3 regions of the Burkholderia sp. BCC0397 genome follow, and region 2 is predicted to be linked to each of the others. Evidence: predicted binding sites of a transcription regulator. Region 2 holds the regulator's gene; each other region holds the start of a gene.
The links. The regulator LexA, encoded in region 2, represses DNA repair genes until DNA is damaged. The targets are predictions, from matches to a motif close to ACTGTATNNNNATACAGT.

Region 1 (6,679 bases), on a different contig from region 2:
GACGTGCGGGTCGACGTGAACCAGGCCTGGAGCGAAACCGATGCGATCTGGGCCGGCGCGCGGCTCGCCGACGCCGGCGTGAGCCTCGTCGAGCAGCCGATCGCCGCGACCAACCGCGCGGGGCTGAAACGCCTCACGCAGCTCGCGCAGGTGCCGATCATGGCCGACGAGGCGCTGCACGGCCCCGTCGATGCGTTCACGCTCGCGCAGGATCGCGCGGCCGACGTGTTCGCGGTGAAGATCGCGCAATCGGGCGGCCTGCAGGGCGCCGCGAGCGTCGCGTCGATCGCGGCGGCGGCCGGCATCGAACTGTACGGCGGCACGATGCTCGAAGGCGCGGCCGGCACGATGGCGTCCGCGCAACTGTTCAGCACGTTCGACTCGCTGAAATGGGGCACCGAACTGTTCGGCCCGCTGCTGCTCACCGAGGAGATCCTCGTCGAGCCGCTGCGCTACCAGGATTTCAAGCTGCATCTGCCGGCGACGCCCGGCCTCGGCCTCACCTTCGACTGGGCCCGCATCGAACGGATGCGACGCGACGCCCGCTGATCCCCACACGACAACCGAAACCGGAGACACAGATGAACAAGCCAGCCATCGACGCACTGCTGAAGACCTTCGACGACGCCGCCGAGAAGCCCGGCAACCCGCGCGTGCGCGCGATCGTCAACCGGATCGTGAAGGACCTCTGCTACACGATCGAGGACTTCGACGTGCAGCCGAGCGAGTTCTGGACGGCCCTCAACTACCTGAACGAAGCCGGCCGCGAATTCGGGCTGATCGCCGCGGGCCTCGGCCTCGAGCGCTTCCTCGACGTGCGGATGGACGAAGCCGAGGCAAAGGCCGGCATCCAGGGCGGCACGCCGCGCACGATCGAAGGTCCGCTGTATGTCGCCGGCGCGCCGGAATCGGTCGGCCACGCGCGTCTCGACGACGGCACCGATCCGGGCCAGACGCTGATCATGCGCGGCCAGGTGCTCGGCCAGGACGGCGCGCCGCTCGCGAACGCGCTGGTCGAGGTGTGGCACGCGAACCATCTGGGCAATTACTCGTACTTCGACCCGTCGCAGCCCGCGTTCAACCTGCGCCGCTCGATCCGCACCGATGCCGAAGGCCGCTACAGCTTCCGCAGCGTGCTGCCGGTCGGCTACAGCGTGCCGCCGGGCAGCAAGACCGAGCAACTGCTCGACCAGCTCGGCCGCCACGGCCATCGTCCGGCGCATATTCACTTCTTCGTTTCCGCGGACGGTTATCGTAAGCTGACGACGCAGATCAACATCGATGGCGATCCGCATCTGTGGGACGACTTCGCGTTCGCGACGCGCGACGGGCTGATCCCGCCGGTCAGGCAGGCGGAGGGCGCGGAAGGCAAGCCGTACGGCGTCGACGGGCAATTCGCGCTGATCGACTTCGACTTCTCGCTGCTCAAGGAAAAGCAGGACGTGCCGGGAAGCGAGGTCGAGCGGGCCCGCGCGCAGGCGTGAGCGGCCTTCCCGTTCGACGAATCGACAATGCAAGGAGTGCAGGATGCTGTTTCATGTGGAAATGACCGTTCGCCTGCCGGCGGACATGGATCCGGTCAAGGCGGCCACGCTGAAGGCCGAAGAAAAGGCGATGTGCCAGCGGCTGATGAACGAAGGGACCTGGCGTCATCTGTGGCGGATCGCCGGGCAGTATGCGAACGTCAGTATCTTCGACGTCGAAAGCGTGCAGCAGCTGCATGACGTGCTGAGTCAGCTGCCGCTGTTTCCGTATATGGAGATGGAGGTGCGGGCGCTGTGCCGGCATCCGTCGTCGGTGCGGGAAGACGATCGGTAAGCCACGCTGAATCGCGGCCGTGACCCACGGCCACGAGATGTACGATCCGCACGACCCGGGCGGCCGGCGATGTCACGCAGGCCGCCCGGGTCTTTTGCATGGTGCAATTTGTGTTTGGCGGCGGTTAGCCGTGTCACCCCGCATCGGGGGGTGCAGTAACCGTCAGGCGGTCAAATGCGCGGCGAACCCCACCTTCCCCGGCGCGACCTCCTCTTTCAACGTCAGCGCCGGAATCTCGTAATCGCCCGTGTTCTGCCGGCGGAACGGAATCGGCGGCGTGGTCCACAGATCGTCGAGACGCCGGCCGAGCGCCGCGCGCGTTTCGTCGAAGCGCGCGGCGTTCATCTTGCCCGTCCGATAGATCACGAACGGCGGCAGCACGTCGAACCCCGGGTAATACAGCACCCCATGCTGGATCGGGAACAGCAAGTCGTCGATCGGTCCGTTGATGCCGCGCGGGCTGTAGTGCGGTTCCCACCCGCCCGTCGTGACGATCACCATCGCCCGCTTGCCTGCCAGCATCCCTTCGCCGTAGCGGTCGCCCCAGTGCGTATCGGAGTGCTCGCCGACGCCGTACGCAAAGCCGTATGCATACACGCGCTCGAACCAGCCCTTCATGATCGCCGGCATCGAGAACCACCACAGCGGAAACTGCAGGATCACCGCGTCGGCCCACTTCAGCTTGTCCTGCTCGCGCGCGATGTCTTCGCTCTGCGTACCCGTCGCGAACGCGCGCTTCGAATCGAGCGACGGATCGAACCGTGCGTCGGGCGCACGATCGGTCACGTCGTTCTCATCCAGCACCGCCTTCCAGTTCATCGCATACAGGTCGGTCACCTGCACCGCGTGGCCGGCCGCTTCGAGATGTTCGACCGCGAAGTCACGCAGCGCGCCGTTCAGCGAACGCGGCTCGGGATGGGCATACACGATCAGCACATTCATGTTGGTCACTCCGTGGATTGAATGACTGCAGAATGGGGCTTTCAACGGTATATTTGAAATGAATTCATGATATTCCAGGTATAGCCATGAATAATCTCAGAAGGCTCGATCTGAACCTGCTCGTCACGCTGGACGTGCTGCTCGCCGAGCACAACGTCACGCGCGCGGCCGAGAAGCTGAACATGTCGCAGCCATCGGTCAGCGTGCAGTTGCAGAAACTGCGCGACGTGTTCGGCGATCCGCTGCTGCTGCCGGGGCCGCGCGGGATGCGGCCGACCGCCCGTGCGGAAGCGCTGCGCGAGCCGTTGCGCGACGCGCTCGAAGCGGTCGAGCGCGCGGTGATCCCGGCGACGCCGTTCGATCCCGCGACCGCGACGAACACGTGGCGCGTGGCCGCGACCGACTACGGCGAATCGACGATCGTGCTGCCCGCGCTGCGCACGCTGCGTTCGACCGCGCCCGGCACGCGGCTGGCCGTCGTCGAACTCGTGCCGCCGCGCATCGAGCAGGATGCCGAACGAAACGGCGTCGACCTGGCCTTCCATACGACGGAAGGGTCGCCGCCCGGCATGCGACGACTGCCGCTGTTCGTCGAGCGTTACGTGCTGATCGGCCGTGCCGGCCACCCGAAGCTGAAGCGGCGCCCCACGCTCGCGCAGTTCGGCACGCTCGAGCACGTGATCGTGTCGCCCGACGGCGGCGGCTTCTTCGCCGTGACGGACGAAGCGCTCGCAAAGGTCGGTGCCGCGCGGCGCGTCGTGCTGTCGGTGCCGCACTTCCTGTTCGTGATGTCGGCCGTCGCGAGCACCGACCTCGTCGCGATGCTGCCCGAGCGGCTGGTGCGCGACGTGCCCGCGCTGCGCGTGGTGGACGCACCGGTCGAGGTGCCCGGCTATGAAATGTCGATGCTGTGGCACGAGCGCGTGCATCGCGATCCGGCGCATCGATGGCTGCGGGAGACGATCGCGGCGGCGGTGTAAATCGCTCGCCCGCTCGATGCGATTCGCCCGCGTCGAGCGCCGACGCACGAAATCCTGCATTCGGGACTTGAAACCGCACCAAACACTGTATATATTTACAGTGCTTTTTTGCACCATTTGACCCGAATTCCGTCATCCAAGACGAACGGACTTTTGTGAGGCGACCATGTTCCAGGCTTCCGCATTCGATCCCGAGCAACCCGGCTTCAATCCCGTCCATTTCGAGCGCGCCGCGCAGCGGGCGGTCGTCGATCTGCAGCGTGTCGCGGGCGGCCCCGCGCAGCGGGCGCTCGGCCTGAGGCGCCGCACCCACCCGGCGGCCGTCCGCACGATGAGCTGGCAGGCGCTGCTGAACGTCGAGGAGCTGGCGTTCTCGAACGCCGGGTTCCTGAACCGCAACGATCCGGCCGTCGTCGACGCTTTCATCCGGCTGCGCGACAGCCGGCTGGTCGCGGCGGACGTCGAGGAGCCGGTCGACTGGCGCCGGGACGACGACGACCTGCCGGCCATCTACCTGATCGTCAAGGCGATGCTCGAAGCGGAAGCGGAAGAGCGGGCCGAAGCGGCCTGAGCCGCGCCGGCCGATCGCGGTCACGGTCGGCCGGGTTCGCGCCGCCATGTTGCATGGTGGCGCGGTCGGCACTGCGGCTTGTTATGGTTCTGCGCCCGCGAATCGGCGCATCCTGTGGCAAGCCGCGAACCGTCCCGTCAGCCGATCATCGCCACGCGACGAACGTCCGGATGAGCGTCGCAGCGGTCGCCCGTTACAACCGCGCCGCCAGCCGTGAGCCCTGATCGATCGCGCGCTTCGCATCGAGTTCGGCGGCCAGTTCCGCGCCGCCGATCAGGTGCACCGAGCGCCCGGCCGCCTGCAACGGCGCGAGCAACGCACGTTGCGGCTCCTGCCCCGTGCAGAGCACGATCGTGTCGGCTTCGATCAGTTCGTGATCGGTGCGCTGCTCGCCGTACGACACATGCAGCCCGCGCGCATCGATCCGCTCGTAGTTCACGCCGCCGATCATCTTCACCTGCTTCATCTTCAGCGTCGCACGGTGAATCCAGCCGGTCGTCTTGCCGAGCCCCTTGCCGAGCGGCGCGGCCTTGCGCTGCAGCAGCGTCACTTCCCGCGCCGGCGCCGATACCTGCGCACGCGTCACGCCGCCGCGCGTCGCGGCCGGATCGGTCACGCCCCACTCCGCTTTCCATTCTTCGAGATCGAGTGCCGGCGACTCGCCGTCCTGCACCAGATATTCGGCGACATCGAAGCCGATCCCGCCCGCGCCCACCACCGCGACCCGCCGGCCGACCGGCTGCCTGCCCGCGAGCACGTCGACATAGCTGAGCACGTTCGGCCCGTCCTGCCCCGGAATCTTCGGGTCGCGCGGCGCGACGCCCGTGGCGAGCACGATCTCGTCGTAGCCGCCCGCAATCAGGTCGCTCGCGTCGACGCGGCGGTTCAGGTGCAGCTTCACGCCGGTCAGCTCGACCTGCCGGCCGAAGTAGCTCAGCGCTTCGTGAAACTCCTCCTTGCCCGGAACCCGCTTCGCCATGTTGAACTGGCCGCCGATCTCGGCCGCGCCGTCGAACAGGTCGACCTGATGACCGCGCTGCGCGAGCACCGTCGAGCAGGCGAGCCCGGCCGGCCCCGCGCCGACCACCGCGATCCGCTTCGGCTGCGACGCGGGCGTGTATTTCAGTTCCGTCTCGTGGCACGCGCGCGGATTCAGCAGGCACGACGCGATTCGGTTCTTGAACGCATGATCGAGGCATGCCTGGTTGCAGCCGATGCAGGTATTGATCTCGTCGGCACGGCCCTGCGCGGCCTTGACGACGAACTCGGCATCCGCGAGCAGCGGGCGCGCCATCGACACCATGTCCGCGCAGCCGTCCGCGAGAATCTGCTCGGCCACTTCGGGCCGGTTGATCCGGTTGGTCGTCACGAGCGGGATGCCGACCTCGCCCTTCATCTTCTTCGTCACCCACGCGAACGCGCCGCGCGGCACCGATGTCGCGATCGTCGGCACGCGCGCCTCGTGCCAGCCGATCCCCGTGTTGATGATCGTCGCGCCCGCGCGCTCGACCGCCTTCGCGAGCTGCACGGTTTCGCGCCAGTCGCTGCCGTCCGGAATCAGGTCGAGCATCGACAGCCGGTAGATCAGGATGAAATCGCGGCCGACCGCTTCGCGCGTGCGCTCGACGATCTCGATCGGCAAACGGATGCGGTTCTCGTACGACCCGCCCCACTGGTCGGTGCGCTTGTTCGTATGCATCGAGATGAACTGGTTGATCAGGTAGCCCTCGGAGCCCATGATCTCGACGCCGTCGTAACCGGCTTCGCGTGCCAGCGTCGCGCAGCGCACGAACGCGCGGATCTGCCGCTCGACGCCGCGCGCGCTCAGTTCGTGCGGCGCGAACGGCGAGATCGGCGACTTGATCTTCGACGGCGCGACCGCGAACGGGTGGTAACCGTAGCGGCCCGTATGCAGGATCTGCAGCGCGATCTTGCCGTCCTCCGCATGCACGGCACCGGTGATCTCGCGATGCCGGCGCGCGGCGGCCGACGTCATCAGCGTGCCGCCGAACGGCTTGGTCCAGCCGGCCACGTTCGGCGCGAAGCCGCCCGTCACGATCAGGCCGACGCCGCCGCGCGCACGCTCGGCGAAATATTCGGCGAGGCGCGGCAGCGTCTTGCGGCTGTCCTCGAGGCCGGTATGCATCGAGCCCATCAGCACGCGATTCTTCAGCGTCGTGAAGCCGAGATCGAGCGGTGCGAGCAGGTGGGGAAAGGGTGTCGTCATGATGATTCGGCCAATAAGCGATGCCTGCCATCGTAGGCGCGCGCCGCCTTGAACGTGAGGGGGCAAACAGCCATAATGCTTGTCATTTCCGGCCAAATCGACATGATCTCCCCGTCTCGCAAGGATCGCCTCGGGCTGCGC
Region 2 (6,679 bases):
CCGTACAGCAGGCCCCACCTCACGTTCGGCAGCGTCACGCGGCGGAAGATCTGCCAGCCCGACGCGCCGAGCACGCGCGCGGCTTCTTCCTCGTCGGTGCCTTGCGCCTGCATCAGCGGAATCAGCTCGCGCGCGACGAACGGGAACGTGACGAAGATCGTCGCGAGCACGATGCCCGGCACCGCGAAGATGATCTGCACGTCGTGATCCTGCAGCCACGGCCCGAACCAGCCCTGCGCGCCGAACAGCAGCACGTACACGAGGCCCGAGATCACCGGCGACACCGAGAACGGCAGGTCGATCAGCGTCGTCAGCAGCGCCTTGCCGCGGAATTCGAACTTCGCGATCGCCCACGAAGCGCAGACGCCGAACACGAGGTTCAGCGGCACCGCGATCACGGCGACGGTCAGCGTCAGCTTGATCGCCGACCACGCATCGGGGTCGGCCAGCGATTCGAGATAGAAGCCGACGCCCTTGCGCAACGCCTCGACGAACACCGCGGCGAGCGGCACGACGAGGAAGAATGCGAGGAACGCCAGCGCGATGCCCGTGAGCAGCCAGCGCACGACGCGCGACTCGCTGACGGGGTCGAGCCGCTTCGCGGCACGCGCGGCCGGCGACGGGGTTTTCAGCACGACGGTGGCCTCCTGGCTCATTGCTGGCCTCCTGCTGCGACGGCGTTGACGGTGGCCGGCGCCGGACCGCTCGCGCCCTTGCTCGTCCTACGCTGCAGATACCACTGCAGCGTGTTGATCAGCAGCAGCATCAGGAACGACACGACCAGCATCACGACCGCCAGCGCGGTCGCCCCCGCGTAGTCGTACTGCTCGAGCTTCGTGATGATCAGCAGCGACGTGATCTCGGATTTCATCGGCACGTTGCCGGCGATGAAGATCACCGATCCGTATTCGCCGAGCGCGCGCGCGAACGCAAGCGCGAAACCGGTGAGCAGCGCCGGCAGCACGGCCGGCAGCACGACGCGGCGGAACGTCAGCCAGCGCGACGCGCCGAGGCACGCGGCGGCTTCTTCCTGCTCGCGCTCGAAATCCTCGAGCACCGGCTGCACGGTGCGCACGACGAACGGCAGCCCGATGAAGGTCAGCGCGACCAGCACGCCGGCCGGCGTGAACGCGATCTTGATGCCGAGCGGCGCCAGATACTGGCCGACCCAGCCGTTGGTCGCGTAGACGGCCGCGAGCGAGATGCCGGCCACCGACGTCGGCAGCGCGAACGGCAGGTCGACGATCGCATCGACGAGACGCTTGAACGGGAACGTGTAGCGCACCAGCACCCACGCGACGAGGAAGCCGAACACGGCGTTGATCAGCGCGCCGCCGAGCGCGGCCGAGAACGTCAGCCGGTACGACGCGAGCACGCGCGGCGACGTGACGGCGGTGACGAACTGGTCCCACGACAGCGTCGCGGTCTTCAGGAACGTGGCGGCGAGCGGAATCAGCACCACGAGGCTCAAATAGGCCACCGTGATGCCGAGTGTCACGCCGAAACCGGGCAGCGCGCTCGGCTTGCGAAAGGTGTACGTCGTCATCGGATGCTCTTGCTGGGTCGATGCTGCTCACGGGCCCGACGCAAACGCCGGCGCAGTGCATCGCGCCGGCGGCCCGTCGGGGATGCGGCGCGCTGTCGTGGCGCGCCGCTTGTCGTTATGGCGTTACTGCGGCTTGTAGATCGAATCGAACACGCCGCCGTCCGCGAAATGCGTCTTCTGCGCATTCGTCCAGCCGCCGAACGTGTCGTCGACCGTGTACAGCTTCAGCTTCGGGAACTGCTTGGTCAGCTCCGCCGGCACGTTCTTCGAACGCGGCCGGTAGTAGTTGCGCGCCGCGATTTCCTGGCCCTGCGGGCTGTACAGGAAATTCAGGTAGGCCTCGGCCAGCTTGCGCGTGCCCTTCTTGTCGACCACCTTGTCGACCACCGCGACGGGCGGCTCGGCCAGGATGCTCACCGACGGCACGACGATCTCGAACTTGTCGGTGCCGAATTCCTTGACCGACAGGAACGCCTCGTTTTCCCATGCGATCAGCACGTCGCCGATCCCGCGCTGCACGAAGCTCGTCGTCGCGCCCCGCGCGCCCGAATCGAGCACGCCGGCGTTCTTGTAGAGCTTCGTGACGAATTCCTTCGCCGTCTGCTCGTTGCCGCCCGGCTTGTGCAGCGCGTAGGCCCATGCGGCCAGGTAGTTCCAGCGCGCGCCGCCCGAGGTCTTCGGGTTCGGCGTGACGATCGAGATGCCCGGCTTGGTCAGGTCGTCCCAGTCCTTGATCCCCTTCGGATTGCCCTTGCGCACCAGGAACACGATCGTCGATGTGTACGGCGACGCGTTGTCGGGCAAGCGCTTCTGCCAATCCTTGTTCACGAGCCCCTTGTTCGCGAGCGCGTCGATGTCGTACGCCAGCGCCAGCGTGACGACGTCGGCCTGCAGGCCGTCGAGCACCGAGCGCGCCTGCGCGCCCGAACCGCCGTGCGACTGCTTGAAGTTGACGGTTTCGCCCGTCTTCGCCTTCCACTCCTTGCCGAACGCCTGGTTGAAATCCTGATACAGCTCGCGCGTCGGGTCGTACGACACGTTCAGGAAGGTCGTATCGGCCTGCGCATGCGTCGCGACGCCCAGCGCCGCCGCCGCGCCCAGCGCGAGTGTTGCGATCAGGCGGCCCACTCCGCCCACCAGCCCCGTATTGCGCTTCGCCATCCTTGGTTCTCCAGTGTTGTCGGTATTGCGATGTCGGGCCAGTCTAGCGAACGGGTTACATGATTAAAAATAATCGTTCCTCATTTTTTAATACTCAAAAGTGCTAACGCATACAGGACGGACGGTTGCGGCGGACAAACCGACGTCCGGGCGTCGCGAAATCACGCCGGAACCGGCGCGATCGCGTCGAACCTCAAGTAACACTTGAAATTCACCAAGTACTGTATAAAAATACAGCTCACTGTCTATCCATACAGTTGAGCCATGACCAAACTCACCGCCCGTCAGCAGCAAGTGTTCGACTTGATCCGTCGCGCGATCGAGCGCTCCGGATTCCCGCCCACCCGCGCCGAGATCGCGGCCGAACTGGGCTTCAGCTCGCCGAATGCGGCCGAGGAGCACCTGCGCGCACTGGCGCGCAAGGGCGTGATCGAGCTGGCCGCCGGCGCATCGCGCGGCATCCGGCTGCTCGGCCTCGACGACGCCCCGCACCAGTTCACGCTGCCGCACGCCGGCCTGATGCAACTATCGCTGCCGCTCGTCGGCCGCGTCGCGGCCGGTAGCCCGATCCTTGCGCAGGAGCACATCTCGCAGCATTACGCGTGCGATCCCGCGCTGTTCACCGGCAAGCCCGACTACCTGCTGAAGGTGCGCGGCCTGTCGATGCGCGACGCCGGCATTCTCGACGGCGACCTCCTCGCCGTGCAGAAGCGCACGGAAGCGAAGGACGGCCAGATCATCGTCGCGCGTCTCGGCGACGACGTCACGGTCAAGCGCCTGATGCGCCGGCCCGGCGGCCTCGAGCTGATCGCGGAGAACCCGGATTACGAAAACATCTTCGTCAAGGCCGGCAGCGCGGATTTCGCGCTGGAAGGCATCGCCGTCGGGCTGATCCGCTCGGGCGAACTCTGACATTCCGTCTCGCTAGGAGAACATCATGGAACGCCTTGCCCGCCTGCTGCCTTTCCGTCAATTCGGTCGCCTGCGTCATCTGCGCGGCCGCACGCCCTGCGCACCGCTGTCCGCGGCGGCGCCAGTGCAAGAAGAAGTCGCAGTCGAACGGCAGGCGTCCCTGCTGCCGTCAGCGCTCCCCGCGTTCGCGCGGGTATCGCTGAACGCCGGTCTGAATCACGCGGAACCCGCGCGCCGCGCGCCGGTGCGCGTCTATCACGGCCGGTCGCGCCTGATCATGGTGGGCACGATCGATGCCGTGTGCCGGATGATCGATCACTGCATCGCAGAGGAACGATCGGCCACGCCGGGCGGTCTCTGATTGCGGAACATCCCCGCACCGGAGGCAACGTGACTGGATCGTCGCGCCGCGCATGGCGACTCAAGCCCCTGCTGATCGTCGCGCTGGTCGTCGCCCTCATTGCGGCGCTCGGCTATGCGTACGCGTCGCCGTATGTCGCGCTCGGTCGCCTGAAATCGGCGATCGATGCGCGCGATGCGCAGGCAATCAGCGAGTATGTCGACTTTCCGTCGCTGCGCATCAGCCTGAAGCAGCAGGTCACGGAAGAGTTGATGCGCCGGATCGACGCCGTGAAGAAAAACAATCCGTTCGCGGTGATTGGCGCGCTGATCGGGTCCGCCCTGATCGGCCCGCTGGTCGATGCGTACGCGACCCCGGAAGGCGTCGCCGCGCTGATGAGCGGGTTGCCGCCACGCGGCAATCCGGGCGAGCGTCCGCCTGAGTGGTCGAATCAGCCGCCAGCAGGCAATGCGCCCGGCAACACGCCTGCCGCACCGCCCGCCAATCCGGCACCGGCAAGTGCGGCCGTACCCGGCAGCAACGCGGCCGCTTCGGCGGCATCGTCGCCGGCACCCGCGCCCGCCGCACCGGCCAGCCCGGGCGAAGCAACGCAAGCGCCGCACCCGCAGCAAACCAGCGCGGGCTACCGGAATGTCGATGAATTCGTCGTGACGTATCAGCGCAGCGCGGATGGCACGCGCTATGCGGCGATCTTCCACCGCTTCGGGCTGTTCTCGTGGAAATTGTCCGGAATCGACCTGCATGCCTAGCAGGCCGCGCGCTCGACGCGCACACTGCTGATGCAGTGCGACGCCCGACCGGCACGCATCGCCGGTCAGGCGGTCATCCAGCCTTTAGATCATTGGCCGTTCGCTATGGCCGCTTCACGCTCGCGCGCAATTTCGGCCTTCTGCTCTTCCGCCGACGAACACGCCACCAGAATGCTGCAGTTCACGCGATCGAGCAGTTGCGTATTGCCCGACCCCATCCACCATCTCGACAACCCGCTGCGGCACCGGTGGCCGACGACGACGAGATCGACCTTCAGCTCCGACGCGAGATTCGCGATTTCGTCGATCGGATAACCGAATGCGAAATGGCCTTCGGCCTGGACGCCGCGCTCGCGCAGCCAGTTCACGCCTTCCTGCAGGATTTCGCGCGCGGTTTCCTCGAAGCGGCCGCATGCGACATCGGTCAGCAAACCCGCGCTTTGCGCAATGCTCGAACGCATGTCGACGACCGACAGCAAATGCGTTTCGGCCTTCAGGTCCATTGCGAGATTGGCGCCATAACGCAGCGCCTTGCGCCCTTCGAGCGTGCCGTCGTAACACAGCAAAATCTTGTTGTAGCTAGCCATGGAGCCTCCCTATCGCGACAACGAGCCTACGTATTCATCATGGTGCGCCGCAATTCAGGACGCAAGGGATGGAAAACGCTGATTCGCCCCGCGCGGCGCGTGCGCGATGATGCGGTGCACGATCGGTGCGCGCGTGCATCGCACCGTGCAGGCATGCGCTGAAGCGATGCAGCCGATGCACTAGAATGGCCCGTTCCACGTCCAGCGGGTCACCTCGCGCCGGCGTCGTGCGCTTCGCCGCATGCCCGTGTGACACGCATTCGCGCGATCCGTTCGCACACCGGTCACACACCGGGCAGCGGAACGCGCCCGCTTACAACGACAACACGCCCATGTCCGTCGCACCGATCGATTTCCGCAACGTCGAAAAGCGCTATGGCGACAAGCTCGTCGTCAATGGTCTGTCCTTCAACGTGAAGGCCGGCGAATGCTATGGCCTGCTCGGGCCGAACGGCGCCGGCAAGACCACGACGCTGAAGATGCTGCTCGGCCTCGCGCATCCCGATGCAGGCGCCATTTCGCTGTGCGGCGAACCGGTTCCATCACGTGCGCGACATGCACGCCGGCGGGTCGGCGTCGTCCCGCAGTTCGACAACCTCGACCCCGACTTCACGGTCCGGGAAAACCTGCTCGTGTTCAGCCGCTATTTCGGGATGTCGGCGCAGGCCGCACGCGCGCTCGTGCCGCCGCTGCTCGAATTCGCAAAGCTGGAAAACAAGGCCGACGCGAAGGTCGGCGAGCTGTCGGGCGGCATGAAGCGCCGCCTTACGCTCGCCCGCGCGCTCGTCAACGATCCCGATGTGCTCGTGCTCGACGAGCCGACGACGGGCCTCGATCCGCAGGCACGGCACCTGATGTGGGAGCGGCTGCGTTCGCTGCTCGCGCGCGGCAAGACGATCCTGATCACCACGCATTTCATGGAAGAAGCCGAGCGCCTGTGCGATCGGCTGTGCGTGATCGAGGAAGGCCGCAAGATCGCCGAAGGCGCGCCGCACGCACTGATCGAATCGGAGATCGGCTGCGACGTGATCGAGATCTACGGGCCCGATCCGGCCGCACTGCGCGACGAGTTGTCGGCATTCGCGAAGCACACCGAGATCAGCGGCGAGACGCTGTTCTGCTATGTAGCCGATCCCGAACCGCTGACTGCTCGACTCAAGGGCCGCCCCGGGTTGCGCTATCTGCATCGCCCGGCCAATCTGGAGGATGTGTTCCTGCGGCTCACGGGCCGCGAGATGCAGGACTGATCGACCATGGACGTCCGTAACTATTCCGCCACCACGCCATCGGCCCCGCCGCGCGCATCGCGCTTCGCGATCGCGATGCCGGCAAACGCAAGCAACTGGGTCGCCGTCTGGCGGCG
Region 3 (6,679 bases), on a different contig from region 2:
CCTTGATCTGTTCGAAGATCTGTTCGGCGAATTCGGGCGGATAGTCGCGCTCGCGCATCCCGTCAACGATCTTGCGGCGATATTTCTCGAGATTGCCCTTGCGCTTCCACGCGGCCATCGCGCGGCGCAGTTCGTCAGCCTCGCCGGGCGTGAAGCCTGCCGCGATCATCGCGATCTGCATCACCTGTTCCTGGAAGATCGGCACACCGTACGTACGTTCGAGTGCAGGCTTCAAGTCCTCCTTTGGATAACTGACTTTTTCGATTCCCTGGCGGCGTTTCAGATAGGGGTGCACTGCCCCGCCCTGGATCGGCCCTGGCCGCACGATCGCCACCTCGATCACCAGATCGTAGTAAGTCTCCGGGCGCAAGCGCGGCAGCATTGACATCTGCGCACGCGATTCGATCTGGAACACGCCAACCGTGTCGGCGCGGCAGATCATGTCGTAGGTCGCCTTGTCATCCTGCGGGATGTGCTTCAGCGTGAACGGCTCGCCACCCGGCTCCGGCGGCCCGCGCCACGCGGTACGCATGTCGAATGCGCGATGCAGCGCTGACAGCATGCCGAGCGCGAGCACGTCGACCTTCATCAGCCCGAGCGCTTCGAGATCGTCCTTGTCCCACTGGATCACGCGCCGTCCGTCCATCGCCGCGTTCTCGACCGGCACGAGCCGCGTGAGCTTGCCGCGGCTGATCACGAAGCCGCCCGAGTGCTGCGACAGGTGACGCGGGAAGTTGAGCAAGCGCCCCGCCAGTTCGGCCCATGCCTGAATGATCGGCGTCGCCGGATCTAGCCCGGTCGACGCGAATTGCTGCAGCAGATCGCGGCTGCCGTGGAACCAGCGATGCCCCTTCGCGACCCGATCGACCAGCATCGGATCGACGCCGAGCGCCTTGCCGGTTTCGCGCAGCACGCCACGCGGACGATACGTCGAGACGGCGGCCGCGAGCGCGGCACGGTCGTGTCCGTATTTTTCGTAGATATGCTGAATCACTTCTTCCCGACGCTGATGCTCGAAGTCGACGTCGATATCCGGCGGCTCGCCGCGTTCCTCGCTGATGAAGCGCTCGAACAGCATCGTGCTTTGATCCGGATCGACCTCGGTGATGCGGAGGCAATAACAGACGACCGAGTTCGCGGCCGAGCCGCGGCCCTGGCACAGGATGTTCTGGCTGCGCGCGTATTTGACGATGTCGTAGACGGTCAGGAAGAACGGTTCATACTTCAGTCGGGCGATCAGATCGAGTTCGTATCGGATCTGCTTCTCTACCTTTTCCGGAATGCCCTGCGGATAACGATCGGCCGCGCCTGCGAAGGTTTCCTGTTCCAGATAGCGCGTCGGCGTGAGCCCCTTCGGCACGATTTCGTCGGGATACTCGTAGCGCAGCGAGTCGAGTTCGAAATCGCACGCATCGAGCATCGCGCACGTCTCCGCGATCTCGGCCGCCGAAAACAACTTCGCGATCCGCCCGCGCGAGCGCAGATGCTGCTCCGCATTCGGCGCGAGCGCATACCCGCACTCCGCAACCGGCATGCCGACACGAATCGCCGTCATCACGTCCTGCAGCGGCTTGCATGAGCGCACATGCATCGTCACGTCGCCCAGCGCGACGAGTCGCACGCGTCGCCGCTCGCCGGCCTCACGAATCTCCTCGCGCTGCGCACCGTCCAGCGCACGCTGCAACTGCACGAGCCCGAGCCGCGCACGCTCGCCGAACGTCGCGCGAAACCACGCGACCTGCGCATCGAGCACGTCCGCCCGCACCGGATACGCGGGCACGAGGATCGCGAAGCAGTCGGGCATCCCCCGCAAGTGTGCAAACTCCGCCGGCGGCGCCGACAGCATCCGCGACGTCAGCTTGTAAGTGCCCTTCGGCGATGCCATCCGCTGCCACGAAATCAATTCGGACAGGTTGCCGTAGCCCTCGCGGTTCTGCGCGAGCAACACGAGCCCGAACGCACCGGGGCCCGGATCGTGGCCGGGCGCGACTTCATCCGGCGTGACCTCGAAATACGATCCGATGACGAGCGGCAGCCCTTTCGCTTTCGCCGCGACATGCATGCGCGGCGCGCCGGCGAGCGAACATTCGTCGGTGATCGCGATCCCGCGATAACCGAGCTCGAACGCACGCTCGACCAGTTCCTCTGCATGCGACGCGCCATGCAGGAACGAAAAGTTCGAGCGGCAAAACAACTCCGCGTAATCGGGCAGCCCGCTGAAATCCGCAACCATCTTCGTTCACCCGAACAGGCCGTGCAGTAACCAGTGCGGTTCGGACTCGCTTCCCGCCCGCTCCCTGAACACCCAATAGCACGCACCGGCTTCGTCCTGCGCGACGTGGTAATCGCGTGCAGCGAGCTGACCATCGAACCACCCGGCCTCGATCCGCTCCGGCGACGACATCATCCTCAGCGGCGTATGAAATACCGGCCGCTCCCCGCGCATCAACAGCGGCAGCGGCTCGGCCAGCAACCACGCGGGCCTCGGCGGCACGGCCGGCGGCCCGCCGGCCGGCTTGCCCGTTTGCGCATCGAGCGGCAGCCAGCGGTTCGCCACCTCGGGCCGGTAATCGGCGACAGGCGCCGCGCGCAATACGTTCTCCGCGCCGAGCCGCGCGACCAGCAGTTCGAACAACCGCTCGCGGGTTTCCCGCGTCCCCCCCGGCTCAGGAAAAAGATCGTCGGCCGGCGGCGCGACCGATTCGACGCGCGTGGCCTTCAGGCGCACCGCGATCACCGCGGCCGGCAACTCGACGCGCGCGAGCCGCTCGCCGAGCAGCCGCATGAAATGCCCCTCGTCGCGCACGGGGGCGGCGAACGCGAGTTCGAGCGGGGTCGGCGGCACGGCCTGGCGGCCGCGCTCGTGCTCGAGATCGAACGTCATCGCGGCCAGCGACAGTTGCCGCGCGGCCAGCCAGCCGCACAGCTGCACGACGAGCCGCCGCGCGGCGAACAGCACGGCTTCCGCGTATTCGACGCGCTCCGGCAATTCGAGCCGCACGTCGAACACGGGCGGCACCGCCATCCACGCGAGCGGCTCGACCGCTTCGCCGTACGCACGATCGAGCGCGGCCAGCAGCGCGGGACCGCAGCGCCGCTGCAGCCCCGCGCGCGGCAGGCGGCGCAGATCGGCGAGCGTGCGGCAGCCGAGGCCGTCGAACCAGCCCGCATACGGACGCGCGTCGGGCAGCAGCACACAGGGCAGCCGGTCGAGCGTGCGGACGAGCGAGGCCTGGCGCGCGACGCGGCGCCGGATGCGTGCCCGGGCTGACGTGCGCGCGAGCAACCACGCGCCGCACCCGGTCGGCGCGGCGGACAGGCGCGCCGCATAGCCGAGCGCCGCGAGCGTCGCGCGCACCTGGCGGCACAGCGACGGCAGGCCGCCGAACAGGCGCAGGCTCGGGCCGACGTCGACGATCAGCGTGGCTTCGTCGTCGAGCGCGACGCACGGCGAGAAACGCAGCAACGCGAGCGCGACCGCGCGCAGCGCATCGGCTTCGCGGGCGGGATCGCGTTCGACGAGCTGCGTGTCGGGCGCGAGCGTGAGCACGCCGCCGCGCTTCATGCCCGCGCGCACGCCCTGCCGGCGCGCGGCCGCATCGGCGATCAGCACGACACCCTGCTCGAGCACCGCACTGCCGGCCGCGCCGGCCGCTGCGTCAGACGGCGGCGGGGCGCACACGTCGAGCGGCAGGCGCGGCAGATGGATGCCGAGCAAGACGCGCATAGCGGCTCTCCACGATGGGCGACGGCAAATCGAGCACGAGCGGCTCGCTGCGCGCGGGCCCGCGACGCTTGACGATGTCGAGCGACACGCCGCCCGGCACCGGATACAACGCGACGCGCAGCACGGCCGGCGACGGCTGCCGCGCGGCCGACAGCGGACGCAGCATCACGAACAGCGTGTCGCCAGTGCGCGCGGCCGCGAGATGCAGGCGCCGCAGCGCATCGGGCCGCGCGTCCTGCCAGAGCAGCAGCGCGCCGCAACAGCCGGTCTTGAGCGCCTGCTCGGCGGCCCACAGCGCATCGGTGCGGCTACCGGCGCGCAGCCACAGCAGCGTGTCGGCCGGCACGCCGAGACTGGCGAGCGCGGTGGCATGCGGCGACTGCGGCGGCGCGACGAGCGCGAGCGGCCGCCGGACGCTGACGCTGCGGGCAAGCGCGGGCGCGAGCAGCCGCATCTCGCCGCAGCCCGGCTGCGCGGCCAGCAGTTCGACGAGGCCGCCGACCGGCCAGCCGCCGCCCGGCAGCTCGGCCGACAGCGGTGCGAAGCCCGTCTCGATCGTGCGCGGACCGCCGCGCGCGAGCTGCGAGCCGCGCCAAAGGGTTATTCCCCCCGTCGCTGAATACATATTGGTGTCGAGAAGGGCATCGACGGCGCGAGCCCGTTCATCAGGCGCACGTATCTGCTGAGCATCGGCGGCGGTGCGGTTCACGATCCGGCTCCAAAATACTGTATAAATATACAGTTATTCTAGCGCAAGATTTCGCGATTGGCGCGGCCGCGTCATCAACCTGTCGCTGGTCACGCGGCGTCACGCACGTCGCGCGACGCGGCGATGCAAGTCATCGTGCGAGTGCTTTCACGACCGCGCATAGTGACTGCGGCCGCCTTGCTTTTCCAGTCGCAGCGGCCGAGTGGACTGGCGTCAATGAGCAGGCCTTGGCCGAAAATCGTGGACCTCGATCGCAACGAGAGCCGGAGCCGGCCATGGAGCGTTGCCAACCGGCAACGGCTTCACCGTCCTGCGGGTCGGCACCAGGAACCCCTCGAATTCGCGGAAATCCTCGCAGATATGAGCGGCCCGCGCCCAGCGTCCGACCACCATGGCGGTGTAATCGAGCCTGCAAAGCCTGTGCTGACTATCGAAATAGAAGTCCTGGACCCGGCTGTGCGTTGGAACGTCGGGGGGAAAGGTCGCCCGGATTCTCGACCATGTCCCGGCCGAAGTCACCAGTGGCGGAAGTTCCTGGAACGTAAAGCCGCCGCGCAAGAATAGGAAAGGCGCTGTCAGATAGTTCCAGAACGCGTAGGCGCCGAAAAAGACAAAGTCGAGGTCGTCCCAATAGATTTGCCGTCGCCAGCCGCCAAATGCGGTTCGCGGCCCTTCGCGGCGTGCCAGAACCGCCCCGTCTCGGCCGACGATCTGAACGCGTTCTTCTCCTTGAAGTTCGCTCGTCTCGCCGACATGCGGAAAATCGTCGAAAGCGAATCGAGGCTCATGTGTCGACGCTCGAACCTGCACCTGTCGCAGTACCGGCCGTCGCTTCGCGGTGAACAGGAAGCCGCGGGCGGATACCGTCGCCTCGATCTCCGCCAGTTCGGCCCACCGCGCTGCACCGCCGTGTGCCTCGATCGCCGCCCGGATGGAATCCGGCAATGCATTGCCATGGTCCATGTCGTTTCCTCACCGCCACGCGCCGCCTACGCGCCTTGCCAGCAAGGGCGCATCGCGGCGTTGCACCATCACAAGCAAGCCGCGCTTTGCGCGACCGGCTCTGTCACCCAGACGAATCGGTGACCGCCACCACGTTCACATGGCGCTCAATTTACCATCCGAAGTGACGGCGCGCCGACCCGCAGCATGGCCGACTCGCGCCACCCCCAACGCTCGCGCACTCCCCGATGCGTCGCGGGCGAACCGGATCGCGCGGCCGGACCGGCACGCTGCAACGCGCAGCACGCCAGTCCGCCTGCCGCACGCCGGTCCCGGCGCAACGCGTCAGCCGCGCCGGTGGCTTTACGTTATGCTGTCCGCCGACCCGATCCACACCATCGGAGGAGACATGAAACGGGGAATCCGTGCGATCGCATGCGCGGCCGTCGCGCTGGCGGTGCCGGTAGCTGCATTCGCGCTGACCGACGGCTATGCGCAATACGACGACTGCATGCTCAATGCGCTGCGCGAAAGCCGCAACGGCGCCGCCGCGCAGCTGATCCAGCGCTCGTGCGACGCGCTGTACCGCAACAACGCGATGCTGCTGCCGCGCGAGCGGCGCTTTCACGAGTGCGTCGTGCAATCGCTGCCCGGCGTGCGCGACAACTACGCGATCCAGCAGATCATGTCGATCTGCTCGCGGCGCGGCGAGATGTGAGCGGGCGGCGGACGCCGCGCAGTCGCCCCGCCTTTACGCGTACCGATATGAAGCGATGTTTGCAGCAACGCCGCACAGCGCCCCCTCAGGTCGTAGACAAAATCGGTGAGCGGTCAGTCGTAGAGCCAGCGTCCCGCTTTTGCCGATGCGATCAGCATTCGAACATTCAGATCCGGAACACGATGGATCACTTTTTTCTTAAACGGATTGATCAAGTCAAAAAACGAAGAATCGTCTTCCGGATAATATTTTTTTATATCAAATCCACTTATATCAACATTAAATTTCACTGAATACTCCCGCATCAGATCCTCGACCTCACAATCATCAAAATTCAAGTCCAGATCCAAATCGGTACTTTCCGTTATCTCATCAGCCATGAATGATATAGAGAATCCGGACTTTTTCCTTATAAACTCAATCACCTTTTTCTCAAGATCTACCATAGCCTATCCCCCTCCATTGCAACTCTATTGTAGTGAGCCACCGTCTTGCCGGCAATAATATAAATATCGCTTGCAAGAATTACCCAACCCAGCACGGGGATCGTTCTTCCTACGAAGGTTCCGATGTTTCGGACCAA

Region 1: HWX03_RS01465 (DUF2471 family protein) is a predicted target of LexA. The motif match lies at 3,825-3,842, and genes of this name have one in related genera.
Region 3: imuA (translesion DNA synthesis-associated protein ImuA) is a predicted target of LexA. The motif match lies at 4,453-4,470, and genes of this name have one in related genera.

What each region holds. Positions count from the first base shown of each region.
Region 1 covers NZ_CADFDL010000001.1:306,866-313,544, reverse strand. The annotation lists gene HWX03_RS01490 (muconate/chloromuconate family cycloisomerase) at 1-549, shown strand, start outside; gene catA (catechol 1,2-dioxygenase) at 582-1,484, shown strand; gene catC (muconolactone Delta-isomerase) at 1,528-1,818, shown strand; gene HWX03_RS01475 (NAD(P)H-dependent oxidoreductase) at 1,981-2,760, opposite strand; gene HWX03_RS01470 (LysR family transcriptional regulator) at 2,847-3,740, shown strand; gene HWX03_RS01465 (DUF2471 family protein) at 3,907-4,311, shown strand; gene HWX03_RS01460 (NADPH-dependent 2,4-dienoyl-CoA reductase) at 4,505-6,538, opposite strand; gene HWX03_RS01455 (AraC family transcriptional regulator) at 6,614-6,679, shown strand, end outside.
Region 2 covers NZ_CADFDL010000010.1:226,677-233,355, forward strand. The annotation lists gene cysW (sulfate ABC transporter permease subunit CysW) at 1-656, opposite strand, end outside; gene cysT (sulfate ABC transporter permease subunit CysT) at 653-1,546, opposite strand; gene HWX03_RS26925 (sulfate ABC transporter substrate-binding protein) at 1,670-2,707, opposite strand; partial or broken gene HWX03_RS37360 (sodium:proton symporter) at 2,885-3,001, opposite strand; gene lexA (transcriptional repressor LexA) at 2,972-3,619, shown strand; gene HWX03_RS26935 (hypothetical protein) at 3,645-3,980, shown strand; gene HWX03_RS26940 (DUF2939 domain-containing protein) at 4,010-4,729, shown strand; gene HWX03_RS26945 (universal stress protein) at 4,819-5,316, opposite strand; gene nodI (nodulation factor ABC transporter ATP-binding protein NodI) at 5,649-6,563, shown strand; gene HWX03_RS26955 (ABC transporter permease) at 6,570-6,679, shown strand, end outside.
Region 3 covers NZ_CADFDL010000004.1:374,853-381,531, reverse strand. The annotation lists gene HWX03_RS15890 (error-prone DNA polymerase) at 1-2,233, opposite strand, end outside; gene HWX03_RS15885 (DNA polymerase Y family protein) at 2,240-3,727, opposite strand; gene imuA (translesion DNA synthesis-associated protein ImuA) at 3,660-4,352, opposite strand; gene HWX03_RS15875 (hypothetical protein) at 4,650-5,399, opposite strand; gene HWX03_RS15870 (VF_A0006 family four-cysteine protein) at 5,788-6,096, shown strand; gene HWX03_RS15865 (DUF1493 family protein) at 6,210-6,542, opposite strand; gene HWX03_RS15860 (STM2901 family protein) at 6,536-6,679, opposite strand, start outside.